2 regions of the Clostridium sp. CM036 genome follow, and region 1 is predicted to be linked to the other one. Evidence: riboswitches for the same ligand, from Rfam matches in the RefSeq annotation. Region 1 holds a riboswitch; the other holds the start of a gene.

What was found. Region 1 has a riboswitch for FMN ahead of ACWJKE_RS11315 (ECF transporter S component). Riboswitches for the same ligand answer to the same signal wherever they lie in the genome.
Region 2: another riboswitch for FMN. It lies ahead of ribD (bifunctional diaminohydroxyphosphoribosylaminopyrimidine deaminase/5-amino-6-(5-phosphoribosylamino)uracil reductase RibD); the one in region 1 lies ahead of ACWJKE_RS11315 (ECF transporter S component).

The regions. Positions count from the first base shown of each region.
Region 1 covers NZ_CM143652.1:2,399,042-2,408,658, reverse strand. The annotation lists gene ACWJKE_RS11335 (YjiH family protein) at 1-82, shown strand, start outside; gene aroD (type I 3-dehydroquinate dehydratase) at 250-1,014, shown strand; gene proS (proline--tRNA ligase) at 1,161-2,597, opposite strand; gene ACWJKE_RS11320 (Tex family protein) at 3,045-5,213, shown strand; FMN riboswitch at 5,271-5,449, shown strand; gene ACWJKE_RS11315 (ECF transporter S component) at 5,541-6,170, shown strand; gene ACWJKE_RS11310 (polysaccharide deacetylase family protein) at 6,282-7,199, opposite strand; gene rimI (ribosomal protein S18-alanine N-acetyltransferase) at 7,330-7,779, opposite strand; gene tsaB (tRNA (adenosine(37)-N6)-threonylcarbamoyltransferase complex dimerization subunit type 1 TsaB) at 7,772-8,485, opposite strand; gene tsaE (tRNA (adenosine(37)-N6)-threonylcarbamoyltransferase complex ATPase subunit type 1 TsaE) at 8,482-8,940, opposite strand; tRNA gene ACWJKE_RS11290 (tRNA-Trp) at 9,071-9,146, shown strand; tRNA gene ACWJKE_RS11285 (tRNA-Trp) at 9,187-9,262, shown strand; gene ACWJKE_RS11280 (NAD(P)/FAD-dependent oxidoreductase) at 9,377-9,617, shown strand, end outside.
Region 2 covers NZ_CM143652.1:3,645,010-3,654,626, reverse strand. The annotation lists gene ribH (6,7-dimethyl-8-ribityllumazine synthase) at 265-726, opposite strand; gene ACWJKE_RS17315 (bifunctional 3,4-dihydroxy-2-butanone-4-phosphate synthase/GTP cyclohydrolase II) at 782-1,990, opposite strand; gene ACWJKE_RS17310 (riboflavin synthase) at 2,075-2,725, opposite strand; gene ribD (bifunctional diaminohydroxyphosphoribosylaminopyrimidine deaminase/5-amino-6-(5-phosphoribosylamino)uracil reductase RibD) at 2,710-3,816, opposite strand; FMN riboswitch at 4,086-4,199, opposite strand; gene ACWJKE_RS17300 (hypothetical protein) at 4,305-4,439, opposite strand; gene ACWJKE_RS17295 (amino acid ABC transporter substrate-binding protein) at 4,653-5,450, shown strand; gene ACWJKE_RS17290 (amino acid ABC transporter permease) at 5,484-6,125, shown strand; gene ACWJKE_RS17285 (amino acid ABC transporter ATP-binding protein) at 6,159-6,899, shown strand; gene megL (methionine gamma-lyase) at 7,388-8,590, opposite strand; gene ACWJKE_RS17275 (hypothetical protein) at 8,679-9,089, opposite strand; gene ACWJKE_RS17270 (DUF4153 domain-containing protein) at 9,106-9,617, opposite strand, start outside.

The sequences.
Region 1 (9,617 bases):
ACGTGAAATACTTATCATATGGTTTGAAAGAACAGTATTTACATTAATAATAACTATACCTATTGCGTATCTAATATTATAAATAAGTCGATTTAAGGGGGGGGATTTACCTCCCTTTGATTTTTGAGTGATTTATTCATAGTTTATAGGGGGAAGAAAAGATAAGGAAACTTTACTATATTGGTAATGACTGGTATTATATCTAGAAAAGAATTAGTGTCGCAAGTTACTTTGAAGGGGTGGGTGTTAATGAAAAAAGTAGTTACTATTAAAGCTGTTACGATTGGTGAAGGCCTACCTAAAATCTGCGTTCCAATGGTTGGAGAAACTATTCTACAGCTTATAGAAGAAGCTGAAATTTTAAAAAGGATTGATTTAGATGTTGTAGAATGGCGTGTAGATTTCTTCGAGGAGGCTACAAATATAGAGAGAGTTAAGAAAGCATTACAAGCAATTAGGAAAGTGCTAGTTGACAAGCCCATTATCTTTACATTCCGTAGTGCTAAAGAGGGTGGACAAAAGGAGATTAGTACTGCATTTTATTTTGAATTAAATAGATTAATTTCTGAAACAAAGCTTGTTGAAGTTATAGATATTGAATTATTTAACGATGAAAAAGATGTAAAAGAATTAGTTGAAGCAGCACATGCAAATGGCGTAGCGGTTATTATATCTAATCATGATTTTCATAATACACCAGAGAAAGAAGAAATTATATCTCGATTACGTAAGGCTCAAGGATTAGGTGCAGATATTCCTAAAATCGCAGTAATGCCTACTTGTGCAGAGGATGTGATTATACTGTTAGATGCAACGCGTATTATGAATGAAAGATATGCGGATGGTCCTATTATTACAATTTCTATGGCGGAAAAAGGGATTATCAGTAGACTATCAGGTGAATTATTTGGCTCCGCATTAACATTTGGCGCAGTCAAGAAGGCTTCTGCACCAGGTCAGATTGCTGTAGTAGAATTACGTAGAACTATTCAATTACTTCATAATAACACGTAAAAAAATTAGACCGCAATAGGATGATTTAATGATTTTTATTTATTATGATCAATAAAAAAGCCATAGAGGTATAACGCGATTTATTAAGGTATAAATTTAAAAAATTAAAAGCGATTGGCATAAACCAATCGCTTTTATATTTAAATTTAATAAGCTCTTCCCCAAATAACTGTAGCTTTAGATGGTTTTCCACAACATAAGCAAACGCCTTTTTCTTCTGGCATATTAAATGGCATGCATCTAGAAGACGCACCGGCTACTTCTTTTACTTTTTCTTCGCAAGCGAGTTCTCCACACCATGGAGCGCTAACAAATCCTAAAGTTTTATCAAGAAGTTCTTTTAATTCTTCTACGGTGCTCGCGTTAAAGGTTCGGGTATCTTGTGCATTTTTAGCTTTTTCAAATAAAGATTTTTGAATATCTTTTAAAATCTCGGGTACTAATGCTTCTAGTTCTGACATTGGAACAATTATTTTTTCGCGGCTATCCCGTCTCACAAGTACTACTTGGTTGTTTTCTATATCTTTTGGACCAACTTCTAAACGTAGCGGAACACCTTTCATTTCGTATTCGCTAAATTTCCATCCAGCCATTTTATCGCTAATATCCATTTTTACACGTGAAAGCTTTGATAATATATTTTTAAGTTCTGTAGCTTTTTCAATTACGCCTTCTTTATGAGGTGCAATTGGAACTATGATAAGTTGAATTGGAGCTACTGCTGGTGGCAGTATTAGACCATTATCATCACCGTGAACCATAATTAAAGCGCCGATAAGTCTTGTAGACATTCCCCAAGAAGTTTGGTGAACATAAGCAAGTTTACCTGTTTTATCTGAATACTGTATGTTAAATGCTCTTGCAAAACCATCTCCAAAATTATGAGAAGTACCACATTGAAGTGCTTTTCCATCATGCATTAAACTTTCAATTGTGTAAGTTTCATTTGCTCCTGCAAACTTTTCTTTTTCTGTTTTCTTACCTTTTATAACTGGAATAGCAAGGGTTTCTTCACAAAAGGTTGAATATATATTAAGCATTCTAAGAGTTTCCTCTTTTGCTTCTTCCGCCGTTGCATGAGCGGTATGGCCTTCTTGCCATAAAAATTCTGAACTTCTAAGAAAAGGTCTTGTGGTTTTTTCCCAACGAACAACGGAACACCATTGATTATATAATTTAGGGAGATCATTGTAAGATTGAATTATTTTTGAATAGTGGTCACAAAATAATGTTTCAGAAGTTGGCCTAACGCAAAGCCTCTCTGCTAGTAGCTCGTTGCCTCCGTGTGTTACCCAAGCAACCTCTGGTGCAAAGCCTTTAACATGATCTGCTTCCTTTTGAAGTAAGCTCTCAGGAATGAACATTGGCATATATACATTTTCATGACCTGTATCTTTAAACATTTGATCTAAAGTTTTTTGAATATTTTCCCAAATTGCATAGCCATAAGGTCTTATTACCATGCAACCTCTAACGCTCGCATAATCAGCAAGTTCCGCTTTTTTTACAATATCGGTATACCATTTTGCAAAATCTTCTTCCATAGAGGTAATAGATTCTACAAATTTTTTTCCTTTTGCCATAATTATTTTCCTCCGATTCAATAAAATATTTTAAAATAAATACAAAAAAACCCGTAAAAGGGCACTATAAAATCAATCATAGAATAAAAATAATAATATGTCAAGAAAACAATTCGTAAGGATTATTAATACCGCTTGTAAAGTTAACAAAGCATTTTTTTGAATCTATATAGGGTATAATATATGTGTTAACTATAAAAAAGCAATATAAGACAAAGGGTTAAAAGACAAGACCATATTAACCTTTCGAATATTTCTCCTAAAAATTTCTATATAGTGTATAGATATGAGGATAGAATTCGTGGTATGATTAAATATGTTGATTTTAGTCCATTAAATTTAAAATATAAATTATGTGAGGAGGAATAGCTATTTAGGTACATGAAAATAAAGTATCATAGTGCTTGTTATTTATTTAAATGTGACTTGCAAAAATAGCTAAAAAACATGGGGAATATAACTAACAGATTAATTAAAGAATTTTCAATAACTAAAGAACAGGCGGAAAGTGTAATTGAATTATTAGATGAAGGGAATACAGTTCCTTTTATAGCTAGATATAGAAAAGAGAGAACTGGGGGACTTGATGATATAATCCTTAGAAACTTTACAGAGAGGCTTATATATCTTAGGAACTTAGAAGAACGAAAAACAGATGTAGTACGTCTTATCGGTGATCAAGAAAAACTAACCGCGGAAATTGAGGAGTCAATAAGAAAAAGCGAGACATTGACAGAAATAGAGGATATATATAGACCCTTTAAGCCTAAGAAAAGAACTAGAGCTATCATTGCGATAGAAAAAGGGCTTAAACCTTTAGCTGAAATTATTGTATGCGGCGAGTTTAAGGGTGATATAAATGAGTATGCAGAGAAATTCTTAAGTGAAGAAAATGCAGTAAATAGTACTTCGGACGCACTTCAAGGTGCTGGGGATATTATTAGTGAAATGATTTCAGATGAAGCTGATTACAGAAAGTGGATTAGAGCATTAGTGCATAATCAAGGAAATGTTGAAACTAAAGGCGGTTCTGATGACACTACTCCATTTGAAATGTATTATGAGTATAAAGAAGGGGTTAAATCTATTCCACCGCATAGAATTCTTGCTATAAATAGAGGCGAAAATAGTAAGATACTTTCTGTGAAAATCAAAGCCGATAATGATAAGATTACTCAGTACTTAAGAGCTAAATGTTTAAAAGGGAATAATGAAACTGATAAGTATATAGAGTTAAGTATAGGTGATTCCGTAAAAAGACTTATATTCCCATCAATTGAGAGAGAAATAAGGTCCGGACTCACAGAAAAGGGTGAAACTAGCGCTATTGAAATATTTAAAGCTAATTTAAAGGCACTCTTAATGCAGTCACCTATAAAAGGAAAGGTAGTGCTTGGATTTGATCCTGGGTTTAGAACAGGGTGCAAAATAGCGGTGCTTGATGATACTGGTAAGCTTTTAGATATAGCTACAGTATACGCTACTGCGGGCAGTAAGGACGGTATTCAAAAATCTATAGATATTATTAAAAAATTGGTAATTAAGCATAATGTAGAAGTAGTGTCACTCGGTAATGGGACTGCTAGTCGTGAATCTGAAGAAATTTTAGCGCAGATAATTAAAGAACTTAAGGATGAATGCTCAAAAGATTTGTACTATGTTATAGTCTCGGAAGCGGGAGCCTCAGTATATTCAGCGTCAGAGCTTGCATCTAAAGAATATCCAGATATAGATGTATCTATTAGAGGAGCTATTTCTATAGGGCGAAGACTTCAAGATCCATTAGTGGAGCTTGTGAAAATTGACCCGAAAGCTATTGGAGTTGGACAATACCAACATGATGTAGCAGCTAAAAAACTCGATGAATCCTTAAAAGGAGTAGTTGAAGATTGTGTTAATGCTGTTGGCGTAGATCTTAACATTGCAACACCCTCTTTATTAGCTTATATATCAGGGATAAATGCTGCTATAGCTCAAAATATTGTAGCGTATAGAGAAGAAAATGGTAAGTTCAAAACTAGAAAAGAATTATTAAAAGTGAAAAGATTAGGAGCAAAAGCATATGAGCAATGTGCAGGATTTTTAAGGGTTATGGAGAGTAATGAATTTTTAGATAACACCTCAATTCATCCAGAAACGTATAATGCTACTAAAAAATTATTGGATTTTTTAAGGTACACAAGAGAAGATCTTAAATCTTTAAACTTTAAAGATTTGGATGATAGACTAAAAGATATTAATATTAATATGGATGAGCTTGCACAAATATTGGAGATAGGTGTTCCAACTCTTAGAGACATTATTAAAGAAATTAAAAAGCCTGGTAGAGATCCAAGAGAAGAACTACCGAAGCCGATATTAAAAACGGGTGTAGTTCAAATGTCCCATCTTAAACCGGGAATGAAACTTATGGGTACTGTTAGAAATGTGTCTGACTTTGGAGCTTTTGTTGATATTGGAGTTCATCAGGATGGGTTAGTGCATATAAGCCAGTTATCAGATAAATTTGTAAAGCATCCATTGGATGTGGTTAAGGTTGGCGATATAGTAGAAGTTAGTGTGATAGAAGTTGATGAGAAAAGAAAAAGAATATCATTATCAATGAAAAATAATTAATTAATATGTTGCTTATTTTACTGTATTTATATATAATTAAATTATAAAATAAAATTTAATAATCTTCAGGGCGGGGCTAATTTCCCCACCGGCGGTAAAGCCCGCGAGCCGTAAGGCTGATTCGGTTTAACGACATTTTGGAAGAGAGTTTTCCTTCCGAAGTCGTTAAGACAGCACCCTTGGGTGATGATTTGATTCCGAAGCCGACAGTATAGTCTGGATAAAAGAAGATGTGATATATATATAAATTTGCCCTGGCATAGTACTATGTCAGGGCTTGTATTATATCCATCCCTAGGAGATATAGTTAATTAGGGGGCACTAAAAATGAGAGACGAAAAACTTGTTAAACTAATCAAAATATCACTTTTATCTGTTATGGCTTTTCTTTTGATGTACATTGAGTTACCAATACCGATTTTCCCTGATTTCTTAAAAATTGACATCAGCGACCTGCCAGCACTTTTAGGGGCCTTTGCATTAGGACCAATAGCGGGAGTAGTTATTGAACTCTTTAAAAATATATTACATGGAATGCTAGCTACTAAAACAGCCTTCGTTGGAGAAGTAGCAAATTTTCTAGTGGGTTCATGTTTAGTATTAGTATCGGGATATATTTACAAGGCCCGCAAAAGCAAAGGTGGGGCTATTGCTGGATTATTAATAGGAGTAATTTGTATGTCGATTTTTGCAGGGATATTAAACTATTTTGTTGTTTTACCTTTATATGAAAAAGTATTAGGATTCCCAGTAGCTAGCGTTATAGAAATGGGATCAAAAATAAATCATAACATTGTCGATTTGAATTCTTTCATTATTTGGTCAATTATTCCTTTTAATTTACTTAAAGGAATGGTATTATCAGCAATGACCTTAGCTTTATATAAGAGTGTTTCGCCTATACTTCATAAAGAGAATATGGAGAGAGAATACAAAAGTAGAGAACAAAAAATATAAAAAACACTGGTATATAAATAGGGACTTATTTCAAAGATTTTAAAAAAAGGGTATTAACAAACTAAAGGATGACTTCTGCACAATGCAGAAGCCATCCTTTAGTTTTATTGTTCACCATTCACAATTAACCATGCTTTTAAATGTAGATATGGATGTTTTAGGATATATTCCATATCTATTTAGCTCTAGTAAAGAATCTCCTCTCTTTACGCTTCCATTATTAACAGTAACAGCCATTCGTATTCCTATTTTAGGCAGAAGGGTTAATACATCATCGTTATGGTGTCCATAAGGATAAGATAGATAATGGCTGCCGGTTAGTTCCGTATTTTTTATTAAATCTTTTTTTACATAATCTAAAGGTTTTGTAATTAAATAACCCTTGTTATTCTCTGTTTTATGTAAATTATGGGTATGGTTTGAATATTCAAATACATCAGTAGTTTCAGAAATATTTTTCCAACTTAAGAATTGTTGTGTTTTAGGATTAAATTCAACACTATTATCCTTGACATAAGATGTAATTAAAAATTGTGCAGCTTTAAAATTATATTTCTTCAAAATAGGATAGGCATAAATGTAGCTACTTAAATATCCATCATCAAATGTTATACATACTGATTTTTTAGGTAGTTCCAAATTCCCTAAAAGCCACTGTTCTAATTCAGCTAGATTTATTGTAGTGTATTTATTAGTGTATAAGTAGTCCATTTGTTGCTGAAAATTTTCAAGATTTAATACTACACCATTATTTGTAAATGTGTTTTCTTTTTTCTTTAGTAGATGATGATACATCAATATTGGTATTTTTTTTGACACACCTTCAGTTTGATCAAATGTTCTAACAATCGGATCTTTAAGCGTTGTTGATAAGCGTGGGATGTTAGATGAATTATCTACTGGTTTTGGTGATTTACTCTGAGAATCATCTGAAACTATTGTGCTTTTACTGGAAGTTGGACTAGCTAAGGAATTGCATCCAACCAATAGTAATGCAAAAAATAGTGCTAATATAATTTTTTTGGTCATAAATATTACCCCTTACTCTAATATATTTTAAACAGTTCACCCACATTATACCATTTTATTCTCATGCTTGCTAAATTTTTAGTAGAGAATAAAAAAAGACTGGCAAGAGCTAGTCTTTTTACGCTATCTGCTATAGGTGTCGATTCCACATAATTACTGCATCTTCCCCGTTATCTTCATAATAATGACGTCTAATGCCTTCATTTTCAAAGCCATACTTTTGATATAAGTTTATAGCAGCGAAATTTGAACTTCTAACCTCTAAGGTTATTGCTGTAACTTTTAGTTTCCTGCAAATTTTAAATAAGGCTTCCACGATGAGGTCGCCGCCGCCATGACCACGGGCATCAGGGTGAATTGCAACATTAGTAACATGGGCTTCATCTATAATTAGCCACATTCCTCCATAACCTACTATAGAATTGCCCTTTTTTAATACAACATATTTAGCAAATTTATTATCTAGTTCACTTTGGAGTGATTCGTAGCTCCATGAAATAGGAAAGCTTAACTCGCTAATATTGAGTATGGATTTAATAGATGATGCGTCCATTGGGCAAATTTTAAAATCGCTATTCATTTTTTATTTGCCTCATCTTTTCTTCGTACTCCCTCTCAGCTTGCGGCTGCCTAAGGTAAATAGGCACTGACGAGTATATATCATCGAATGTTCCATTAGATAAAAGGTTGAGCCCTAATTCGCCTAGGGATGAAGCCTTAGCTAAGTTTAAATGCGCTGGAGCAAAATTGGCTTTAGGTAAATTTGCTATAAGTTTTTCTTTGAATTTGAAAGTTCCATCTCCTACAAAGGAAATATTGCAATTTTTCTCTTTAAGCATATTTATTAATTCATCTAAGGAAATATTAATATAGTCACTGATGCGGGTGAGCTCGTAATTATTAAAAGTATATAAGGCAGTATAAACATTATCTCTTAAAGCATCTAGCAAAGGACAAATAATTCCATCTGTATATGCTAAGTTATATGCTAAAGAATCTAAGGTAGATACAGTTACAAAAGGCTTTTTTGAGCCTTGGCTTAACCCCTTAATGGTAGCCATCCCTATTCTAAGGCCTGTAAAGGAACCGGGCCCCTTTGATGCTACAAAGGCATCAATATCACTTATGGTTATTCCTGTATTTTTTAATAATTCATCAATTATAGGCATAAGTATTTGAGAATGTTGTTTTTTATAATTAAAAGTTATTTCACCAAGAACTTTGTTATCGTCAAGGATAGCACAAGTTGCTGATTGTGTAGCAGAATCCAGACTTAAAATCTTCATAGTTTTATCTCCTTTATATAATCATATCTTTTATCAGAATATCGGATGTTGATCTTTCTGAAATCATCTCCCAATCTAGGAAGTTTTTCTATGGTAATGGATAAATTATTGGGTGGAATCAGTTCTTCAATATAATTAGCCCACTCAATAATACTAACGCCATCACTAAATATATATTCATCAAAGCCTATAGCTGCTATTTCGTCAGGGTCATTTACCCTGTAGACATCAAAATGATATAATTTCAAGCGACCTGTATATTCATTTACAATTGTAAATGTAGGGCTTGTGATATGATCTTTTATATCTAAGCCTTTTGCAATTCCTTTTGTTAAATGAGTTTTGCCAGTGCCTAAGTCACCAATTAAGCAAACTATGTCCCCTGAATTTACATGTGAACCTATTAATTCGCCTATTTTATAAGTTTCGTCTACTGTAGTTACTATGTATTCCATAAGTTTCACCTCACTAAATATTTTATCCTAAAACATAGAAAAAGAAAAGGCCTCAGTGTTTCCTAAGAGATTAAAATATAAAAAAATCTTGCATTTATTTATAACACGTGATATAATTCAGATGTATTTTAGGGGTATGGCTCAATTGGTAGAGTAGTGGTCTCCAAAACCATTGGTTGTAGGTTCGAGTCCTACTACCCCTGCCATTTTTACATTTTTACATTTTTGCATTTTAAAAGTTAATAAAGGGGTATGGCTCAATTGGTAGAGTAGTGGTCTCCAAAACCATTGGTTGTAGGTTCGAGTCCTACTACCCCTGCCAAATAAAACCTGTGAAATTATTTTCACGGGTTTTTACGTTACTTATTTAAATATGCATTATAATGAATCATTAAATTTTAATGTTAGGCATCTGAAAAAAACTGGAGGGTATGTAATGCAACTATATGACATAGTAGTAATTGGGGGAGGTACAGCAGGCCTTGCAGCAGCTATTTCAGCTAAAGAGCACTATAAATGTAGAATTTTGATTTTAGAAAGAGAAAATCAATTAGGCGGAACAATAAATCAGTGTATTCATAATGGATTTGGCAAGAATATTTTTAGTGAAGAATTGACAGGACCGGAGTTTGTGCAGAAATTTATAGATAAAGTTAATAAATTGGGTATTTCATATA
Region 2 (9,617 bases), 1.2 Mb from region 1:
TATCTTTAAGAATAGTATATCATAAGTATAGATGAAAGCGAAAAAAGTCTAGGGGTGCATAACAGTTAATAATTGTTATGAACCCCTAATGAATACCCAAAGTAGTACCTAAAAATCAGCTGAATAGCAACTTTGGAATTTCTCCGAAGTGACTTGCAATAAGAAACGTATAAACTATTAAATTTGATTTAGAATTTCTTAATCGAATTTCCAGTTTTAAGTTCGTTTGCAATGCACGCAGGAGAATTTTTTTGTTCTATTATTTTAAATTTCTTTTAATAAATTTGCCATTTCTATTGCAGTTACTGCAGCATCATACCCTTTATTACCTGCTTTTGTACCCGCTCTTTCAATAGCTTGCTCGATATTCTCAGTAGTAAGAATTCCAAAAATAATTGGAACTCCTGTTTCGAGTGATACAGATGCAATTCCCTTAGTTACCTCACCAGATACATATTCATAATGAGATGTAGCGCCTCTTATTACTGCTCCTAAACATATCACACCATCATACTTACCAGACTTAGCCATTTTTTTTGCAACTAGAGGTATTTCAAATGCACCAGGCACCCATGCAATTTCAACATTTTCTTCTGTAACTCCGTGACGTTTTAAACCATCTAGTGCTCCCGTTAATAATTTTCCACCTATAAATTCATTAAATCTTGCTACTATAATCCCAAATTTTAAACCTTCTGCTATTAATTTACCTTCATACGTTATCATTTCTATTCCTCCTATTAATTTAATATCATATTGTTTACTTGAATGTGCTTAACACTTATACTCGTTCAGGGTCAAGTAAATGTCCCATTTTTTCTCTTTTAGTTTGCAAATAAAACTTATCTTTTTCATTGTGATTCATAACTATTGGCACTCTATCAACTATGTCAATACCATAGCCTGAAATTCCTGTTATTTTTTTAGGATTGTTAGTCATGAGTCTTATTTTTGTAGCACCTAATAGTTCCAATATCTGAGCTCCAATGCCATAATCTCTCATGTCTACAGGGAAACCTAAAGCTACATTTGCTTCTGCGGTATCCATTCCTTTATCTTGAAGATTGTATGCCTTTAGCTTATTAATTAACCCTATTCCACGTCCTTCCTGCCTCATATAAAGCAATATTCCATTTTTCTCTTTTGCTATTGCTTTCATGGCCGCATCATATTGTTCTCCACAATCACATCTCATAGAGCCTAGTGCATCTCCAGTAAGACACTCAGAGTGCACCCTAACAAGTACAGATTCACTACTTCTTACATCACCTTTGACTAATGCTACATGATGCTCTCCATTTATCTTATTAACAAATCCATAGATAGTAAATTCACCATATCTAGTTGGCATTTGTGCCTCCGTAACCATTTCTACAAGGCATTCAGTTTTTCTCCTGTAAGCAATTAAATCTACTATGGTAATCATTTTTAAATCATGTTTTTTCACATAATCCATAAGCTCTGGTACCCTAGCCATTGATCCATCTTCATTCATAATTTCACAAATCACACCTGCAGGATATAACCCTGCAAGTCTTGCTAAATCAACAGCAGCCTCTGTATGACCGCCCCTATTTAATACGCCACCCTCTCTTGCTGCTAGAGGAAATACATGGCCTGGTCTATTGAAATCTTTTGATGAAGCCTCCGAATCTATCACCTTTAATATAGTAGTTGCCCTCTCTGCAGCTGATATTCCTGTAGTGGTAGTTACAGCATCAATAGAAACAGAAAATGCTGTTCCATGCACATCAGTATTATTTACCACCATCTGATTTATATTTAACTTATCTAATCTATCTTTAACTATAGGCATGCATATAAGTCCACGTGCATACCTAGCCATAAAATTTATGTTTTCCTGAGTAGCTTTCTCGGCTGCTATAATTAAATCTCCTTCATTTTCCCTATCTTCATCATCTACCACAACAACCATTTTTCCATTTTTAATATCTTCTAAAGCTTCTTCAATAGTATTAAATTTATACATTTTTCCACCCCTTAATTATCACTTTGTGCTGTAATCATCACTTTTGGCGATGTAATGTTATTTGCTGTGTCTACAACTGATTGCTTATACAAATCCATTTTTTTCGAGAAAATCCATACCAATAGATTTCTTTTTTTCTGGAGCTTCACCATATTTAAGCAGTTTTTCAATATACTTCGCCATCATATCACTTTCAAGGTTAACCTCGTCACCTACTTTTTTACTAATTAAAGTAGTTTCACCTCTTGTATGAGGTATAATTGATACTTTGAAAATGTTTTCATCAACATATGCTACAGTTAAACTAATACCGTCAATTGCAATCGATCCTTTATGTACAATATACTTTAATATATCCACTGTAGTTTCTACAGACACCCAAGTGGCATTTTCTTCGATGCAAAAATCTACAATAGTTCCTATTCCGTCAATATGTCCACTTACTATATGGCCTCCTAACCTATCACTAGCCATTAATGCCCTTTCCAAATTGACATGAGAACCAGATTTCAATTTCCCTAAATTACTACTTCTTATAGTCTCCGCCATTACATCTACACTGAAGCTATTTTTATTAAATTCTGTTACGGTAAGGCACACTCCATTTGTGCTAATACTGTCACCAATCTTTATTCCACATATAACCTTTGTAGCTTTTATGGTAATTCTCGCAGACCTCGCACCTTTTTCTATAGACTTTATTTCTCCAATTTCCTCAATTAACCCTGTAAACATCTATTCACGTACCCTTCTATCATAATGTCCTCGTTAAATCTAGTTACTTCAGTATCCGTAAGCAATATAGCATCACTTACATGTTCTATTCCCTGTCCTCCTACTGGAGTCTTACCTGTTGTTCCGCCGAATATTTTCGGGGAAATAAAAGTAATAACCTTATCAACGATGCCTTCTTCTAATGCAGCATAATTTAGAGTACTGCCACCCTCAATCAAAATACTATCTATCCCCATATCACCTAGTACTCTCATTAAATAGTTTAAATTCACTCGGTTATTTTTACTTGGCGTTATAATAACTTGTGCGCCTTTTTGTTTAATAGCTTCAATTTTTGTCTCTTTCGCAAATTTTGTTGTAACGACAATAGTTTTTGTTTTTTCATCACATTTTAACACCTTTGCATCTATTGGTATTTTTGCTGTGCTATCTATAATTATCCTTATTGGGTTTTTGCTAATTATGCATTCTCTTCTTGTAGTAAGTTCTGGATCATCACTTAGGACAGTTCCAATTCCCACCATAATTCCAGTTACCATATGCCTTAATTCATGCACATACGCTCTAGATTTTTCATTACTTATCCACTTTGACTCACCAATAGAAGTTGCTATTTTTCCGTCTATTGTCATAGCAGTTTTCATGATGCAAAATGGCTTTTTATGAGTTATGTATTTTACAAATATTTCATTTGTTTTCTTTATTTCAGTTTCCATTATGCCCGTAGTTACTTCTATGCCACTACTTCTTAGAATTTCTATTCCCTTCCCTGCAACTAATGGGTTAGGGTCTATCATTCCAATTACCACTTTAGATATTTTATTTTGCACTATAGCATCAGCGCAAGGTGGCGTTTTACCATAGTGTGCGCAAGGCTCTAAAGTTACATACATTGTTGCACCTTCTACATTTTCTTTGGCATTTTTAAAAGCATTTACTTCTGCATGTGGTCCACCAAAATATTCATGATACCCCTCACCGATTATCCTATTATCTTTTACAATAACAGCGCCAACCAATGGATTAGGATTTACAAACCCCACCGCTTTTTTAGATAATTCAAGTGCTCTTCTCATATAATAATTATCCAATTTATCACCCCTAATTCTATAATTCTGGTGCCAATCTTCATAAATATTTCTCTCTTAGTATGCATAACTTTGATCAAATAAAATCATATATGTGGCTAAAATAATAAAAGCCCTGAAAACAAAGTTTTCAGGGCTCAATAAGCTAATTATATATCTAGTTAAATCATCACCTACCGGTGCTGTTCACTAAATATATTCACAATAAAATATAAAAGCAGTATTAACTATTTTTCATAGTTAATAAATGAAAATCTCCTATATTTATCATTATTCTCCTTCTCTCATCCAGACTTTACTGTCGGCTCTGGAATTAAACCAGATCTACCTTTCGGCTCGCGGGCTATACCGCCGGTTGGGAATTTAACCCTACCCTGAAGGATCTATTAAATTTTCAACTTAAGAATACCACTTTGTTATTTTAATGTCAAGCGAATCTTATAAATATAAACAATTAATCAAAATATTAGCTATAAACACTTTTAAATGATTTATTTGTTTTTTTTATTTCTTGTTTCATTATTTTTAATATTTACATCATTCGTATGCATATCTTTGTCATTATCAGTTCTCTTAATTCCTACTGAAGATAATTGCTCATTAGTAAGTTTCTGCTTTATACTCATTTAAAACACTCCCCTTTCTTCATTTATATTTTCCACTGGAAGAGAGATTTATACTACTATGATTTTCCCATCTATTCTAAAAAATTTATAAATTTTTATCTTGTAATAATTTTATATTTATATATAAGTTAATTAATCTTTAATTTACCGCTTTACATAACTAACGTAATAAAGTAATATTGTATTTATAGAATTCATAAAGGAGTGTTAATAATGAAAATTAAATTTAACTTACTAATTGTGGCAATACTTTCAACCGCTATTTTATCTGGCTGCGGAAACACCCCCACAGCTGATAATTCTTTAAAAGATATACAAGACAAAAAAGAACTAATAATTGGTCTTGATGATAACTTTCCACCAATGGGATTTAGAGATAAAAGTGGTGAAATTGTAGGCTTTGACATTGATATGGCAAAAGAAGTAGGCAAGCGAATGGGCGTAAAAGTAACCTTTAAACCAGTAGAATGGGACGGAATTATATTAAGTCTAAACAATAAAGATATTGATGCCATATGGAATGGATTAACAATAACAGATAAGAGAAAAGAACAAATTGCTTTTTCTAAAGTATACCTTCAAAATAAGCAAACAATTATTGTAAAAAACAAGTCAACTATTTCTAAAAAAAGTGATTTAACTGATAAAATTGTAGGTTTGCAAATGGGTAGCAGCAGTGAAGCTGCACTTGCTAAAGATTCACTACTTACTAACTCACTAAAGGAGGCCAAGAAATATTCAAACAATACAGAAGCGCTACTCGATTTAAACGCTGGTCGTATTGATGCTGTTATAGTGGATGAGGTAGTTGGAAGATACTATGCTAGTAAAAAACCTGGTGATTATAAAGTTATTAATGAAAATCTAGGAGTAGAAGATTATGGCGTAGGTATAAGAAAAACTGATACAAGCCTTACTGCAGAAATAAATAAACAACTAGATGAAATACAAAATGATGGAACTGCCAATACTATATCAAAGAAATGGTTCGGCAAAGATATAATCAAATAATAATTATGAATTTTTTCTGAAGGAGTGTTAGATTTGGCTAATTTTATAGACATTACAACTTATATTTTAAAAGGGAGCCTCTTTACAATTGAATTGTATTTTGCAACAATAATCTTTTGTTTGCCTCTTGGAATAATAGGCGCACTAATCAAAGTTTCAAATTTAAAAATACTTAGTAAGATTGTGGACCTCTATACTTGGTTATTTCGCGGAACACCCTTACTTCTCCAACTGTTTTTTACATATTTCGGGTTACCTATTATAGGCATTAAATTTTCTCCTTTTACTGCAGCCGCTCTTACCTTTTCTTTGAATTACGGAGCTTATTTTACAGAAATATTCAGATCCGGTATTCAATCTATAGATAAAGGCCAATACGAGGCCGCTAAAGTCTTAGGCATGAATTATAGACAAACTATGTCAAAAATAATACTACCCCAAGCCTTAAAACGGATAATTCCACCAACTTGTAATGAGGCGATTACTCTAATAAAAGATACCGCTTTAGTAGCTGCAATTGGATTACAAGATTTACTAAGAGCTGCTAGGGAAATTGTAACTAGAGATTTTACAATCGCTCCTTTTTTTATTGCCGCAATAATATATTTAATCTTTACTTCTCTTATTGTGTTGGCTTTTAAAAAGCTTGAAAAAAAATATTCAATATACGAATAAAGAACAATGTGATAAATAAAGGATGGTGCTACTATGGATTTACTCAAGATATGTAAAATAAATAAAAGTTATGATAAAACCCAGGTTTTAAAGAATGTATCTTTAAGTTTGAAAAAAGGCGAGGTAATATCAATTATCGGTCCTTCTGGCTCTGGGAAAAGCACTCTGCTTAGGTGCATAAGTGGTCTTGAGCATATGGATAATGGACTCATTGAATTTAATGGCGTAACTATTGCAGAATCTAAAAAGAAAATTAATAATATTGAATCAATTAATGCTGCTAAAAAAATAGGTATGGTTTTTCAAAACTTCAATCTATTCCCTCATAAAACCGTTCTTGAGAATATAATTGAAGCTCCTATTATAGTAAATAATATAGATAAGAAAGATGCTATAGACATTGCAGAAAAATTACTTTTAAAAGTGGATTTATTAGATAAAATAAATTCTTATCCTTGTACTCTCTCTGGTGGACAAAAGCAAAGAATTGCAATTGCTAGATGTCTTGCAATGAATCCAGAATTAATTCTTTTTGATGAACCAACTTCTGCATTAGACCCTGAACTAGTCAGCGAAGTGTTGAAGGTCATTAAATCTCTTGCCATTGATAAAATATCACTCATAGTAGTTACCCATGAAATGCAATTTGCAAGAGAAATATCAGATAGAATTATTTTCATGGAAAATGGAGAAATACTAGCGAACTCCACTCCTGAATTACTATTTTCTAATTCTAACCATGCCAGGGTAAAACAATTTTTAAACCTTGCATAGCTATGAAATCAAACCTTTATAAAAATTATAAAAAATTCAACTATAGGAATGACACTTTTTCCATGGCTTCTATGTCTTAATTCACAAATCAATTAATTATTAAATCACATTTTTCTAACATGTATTATATAATATTTAGAATTAATATATAAAAAGGAGCATTACTGATCACAATTTCAATTAAATCTAAATACAATAAATTTTTGGCATCTTGGGGAATAATAAATTTTTATGGCCCCCTAACTTCAAGAAAATCAACATTTAAGGAAATTAATAACCACAATAACAAACAAAAACACCCAATCAAAATATCCGATATAAGCATGATTAGAGGGTTTAATTAATATAAGATAGAAATGAAGATACTGATGTTATATGGAATGGATTAACAATAACAGATAATAGAAAATAAAAAAACAGGAATTATTATCTACGTGGTAACATGTGAGATAATAATTCCTATTTTCACTTATTTACTATACTAATTACTATTTAATAATTAAATTAAGAGCTTGGTCTAGATCGGCAATAATATCCTCAACATTTTCAAGGCCTACTGCCAATCTTATTAAACCATCACTTATACCAGCTTCTAATCTTTCCTCTGGTGAATATGGCGAATGAGTCATTGAAGCAGGATGTTCAATTAAAGTTTCAGCATCTCCTAAACTAACAGCTATACTACAAAGCTTAGTGGAATTTATAACCTTTTTACCTTCTTCAATTCCACCCTTTATTACAAAAGCAATAATCCCGCCTGGAAGATCCATTTGTTTTTTTGCTAATTCATATTGAGGAAAACTTTTAAGTCCTGGGTAATATACGTTTTCTACTGCTGGATGGGCTTCTAAAAATTCAGCTACAGCCATTGCATTTTTGCAATGTCTTTCCATTCTTATTTCTAGTGTTTTCATTCCTCTTATAATCAAAAATGCATCAAAAGGACTTAAACTAGCTCCAGTCATATCCTTAACACCAAATAATCTAACTCCGTCAATAAATTCTTTAGATCCAACAGCAAAACCAGAAATTACGTCTCCATGCCCATTTATAAATTTAGTTCCAGAGTGTACTACAACGTCTGCACCTAGTTCTAATGGTCTTTGTATGTATGGAGTGCTAAATGTATTATCCACTATAACCATACAATTTTCTTGTGCGTGGGCAATCTTTGATATTTCCTCAATATCTGTTATAAGCAATGTTGGATTTGCAGGTGTTTCTAAGAAAATAACTTTTGTATTTTCTTTCATAGCATTTCTAACATTTTCTGGATTTGAAACATCAACAAAAGTAACTTCAACACCATATCTAGAAATACCATGAGCCAAAAATGCATGAGTACAGCCATAAAGCGTTTGTGCTGCAACTATATGATCTCCAGCCTTTAACGCTGTCCACATAGTTGAAGATATAGCTCCTATGCCTGATGCCATAGACATACAAGCTTCTCCACCTTCAAGCATGGCCAATTTTTCTTCTAAAACTGTATTAGTAGGGTTCCCAAGTCTTGTATAAATATAGCCATCTTCCGTTCCTGCAAATCTATTTCCACCTTGCTGTGCTGAATCAAAAACAAAAGTAGCTGTTTGATGTATTGGAGTAGCCAATGCACCATATTGATCCTTCTTATTTCCTCCATGTATAGCTTTAGTTGCAAATCCACTATTACGTAAATGTTCTCTATCCATTACAATTCCCCCCAAAGTAATTTTTTCTTGGTTTATAAATATATAAGCAACTATCCTGCTATTTATTACTAAAATATTCTTTTAATTATTATATTAAATTTTTACTATAGCTATCAAAAACATACCAACATAAACATAACTGAATTATACTAAAAAGCATAAATCCAACAGTTGCCAGGTACGTCTCTCCTAAAATTAATACTTGAGCAATAAGGCTCATAATTAATATCCCACCCATTACAGCAGACACAACCCATGACCTACTATTTCCTTTTCTAAAACTAAAGATTGCTGCTATAATATTTCCGAGTCCAAATACTAGGATTGCAATAATACCAGGAGTAACCCAGCTATCAAATGGAACTTTTGATAGCCATTCTTTTGGATACTCAATAAATATTCCATCACTTGAACTTACCATCATTACTCCAATGCAAATAGCGCCCACTGCTAACATCAAGTCGTAAACCCCTAATAAATTTTCTCTTATTTTTTTCAATTTACATTACCACCTTTTACTCTATAACCTTTCTAGCTCTATATTTAGAATAATTAAATTCATACCAGGAATCGCCTTCTAATAACTCTTTCTTCATATTGTTTATATAAGTATTTATCTCACTAGAAATGAAAGCGTTAGAATCATCTTTTAGTCTTAATATCTCTGGAATAGCATCATATGATAAAGTTTTTAGATATTGTACATCAATTTTCTGAGTTTTATAATATATGTCTATATTTTTTTCAGCAATTATTCTATCTACATTAATATAGTTCACTAATATAAACATACTCAAAACAATTACTATTAAAATCTTATTAAGTGGTATTCTTCTATTCCAAATGCCAATTACCGCTACTATAAATAACATAAATAACATCAGCATAAATATATGAACGAAAATCCTTAAATAGGTAAATCCATAAGTTTGCTCATATAAAGACATCTTATAATGAGCTGAAAATAGCATGTTTAATGTAAATGCTACAAGCACGGTTAAAAATACATTGGATATTATATTTATTG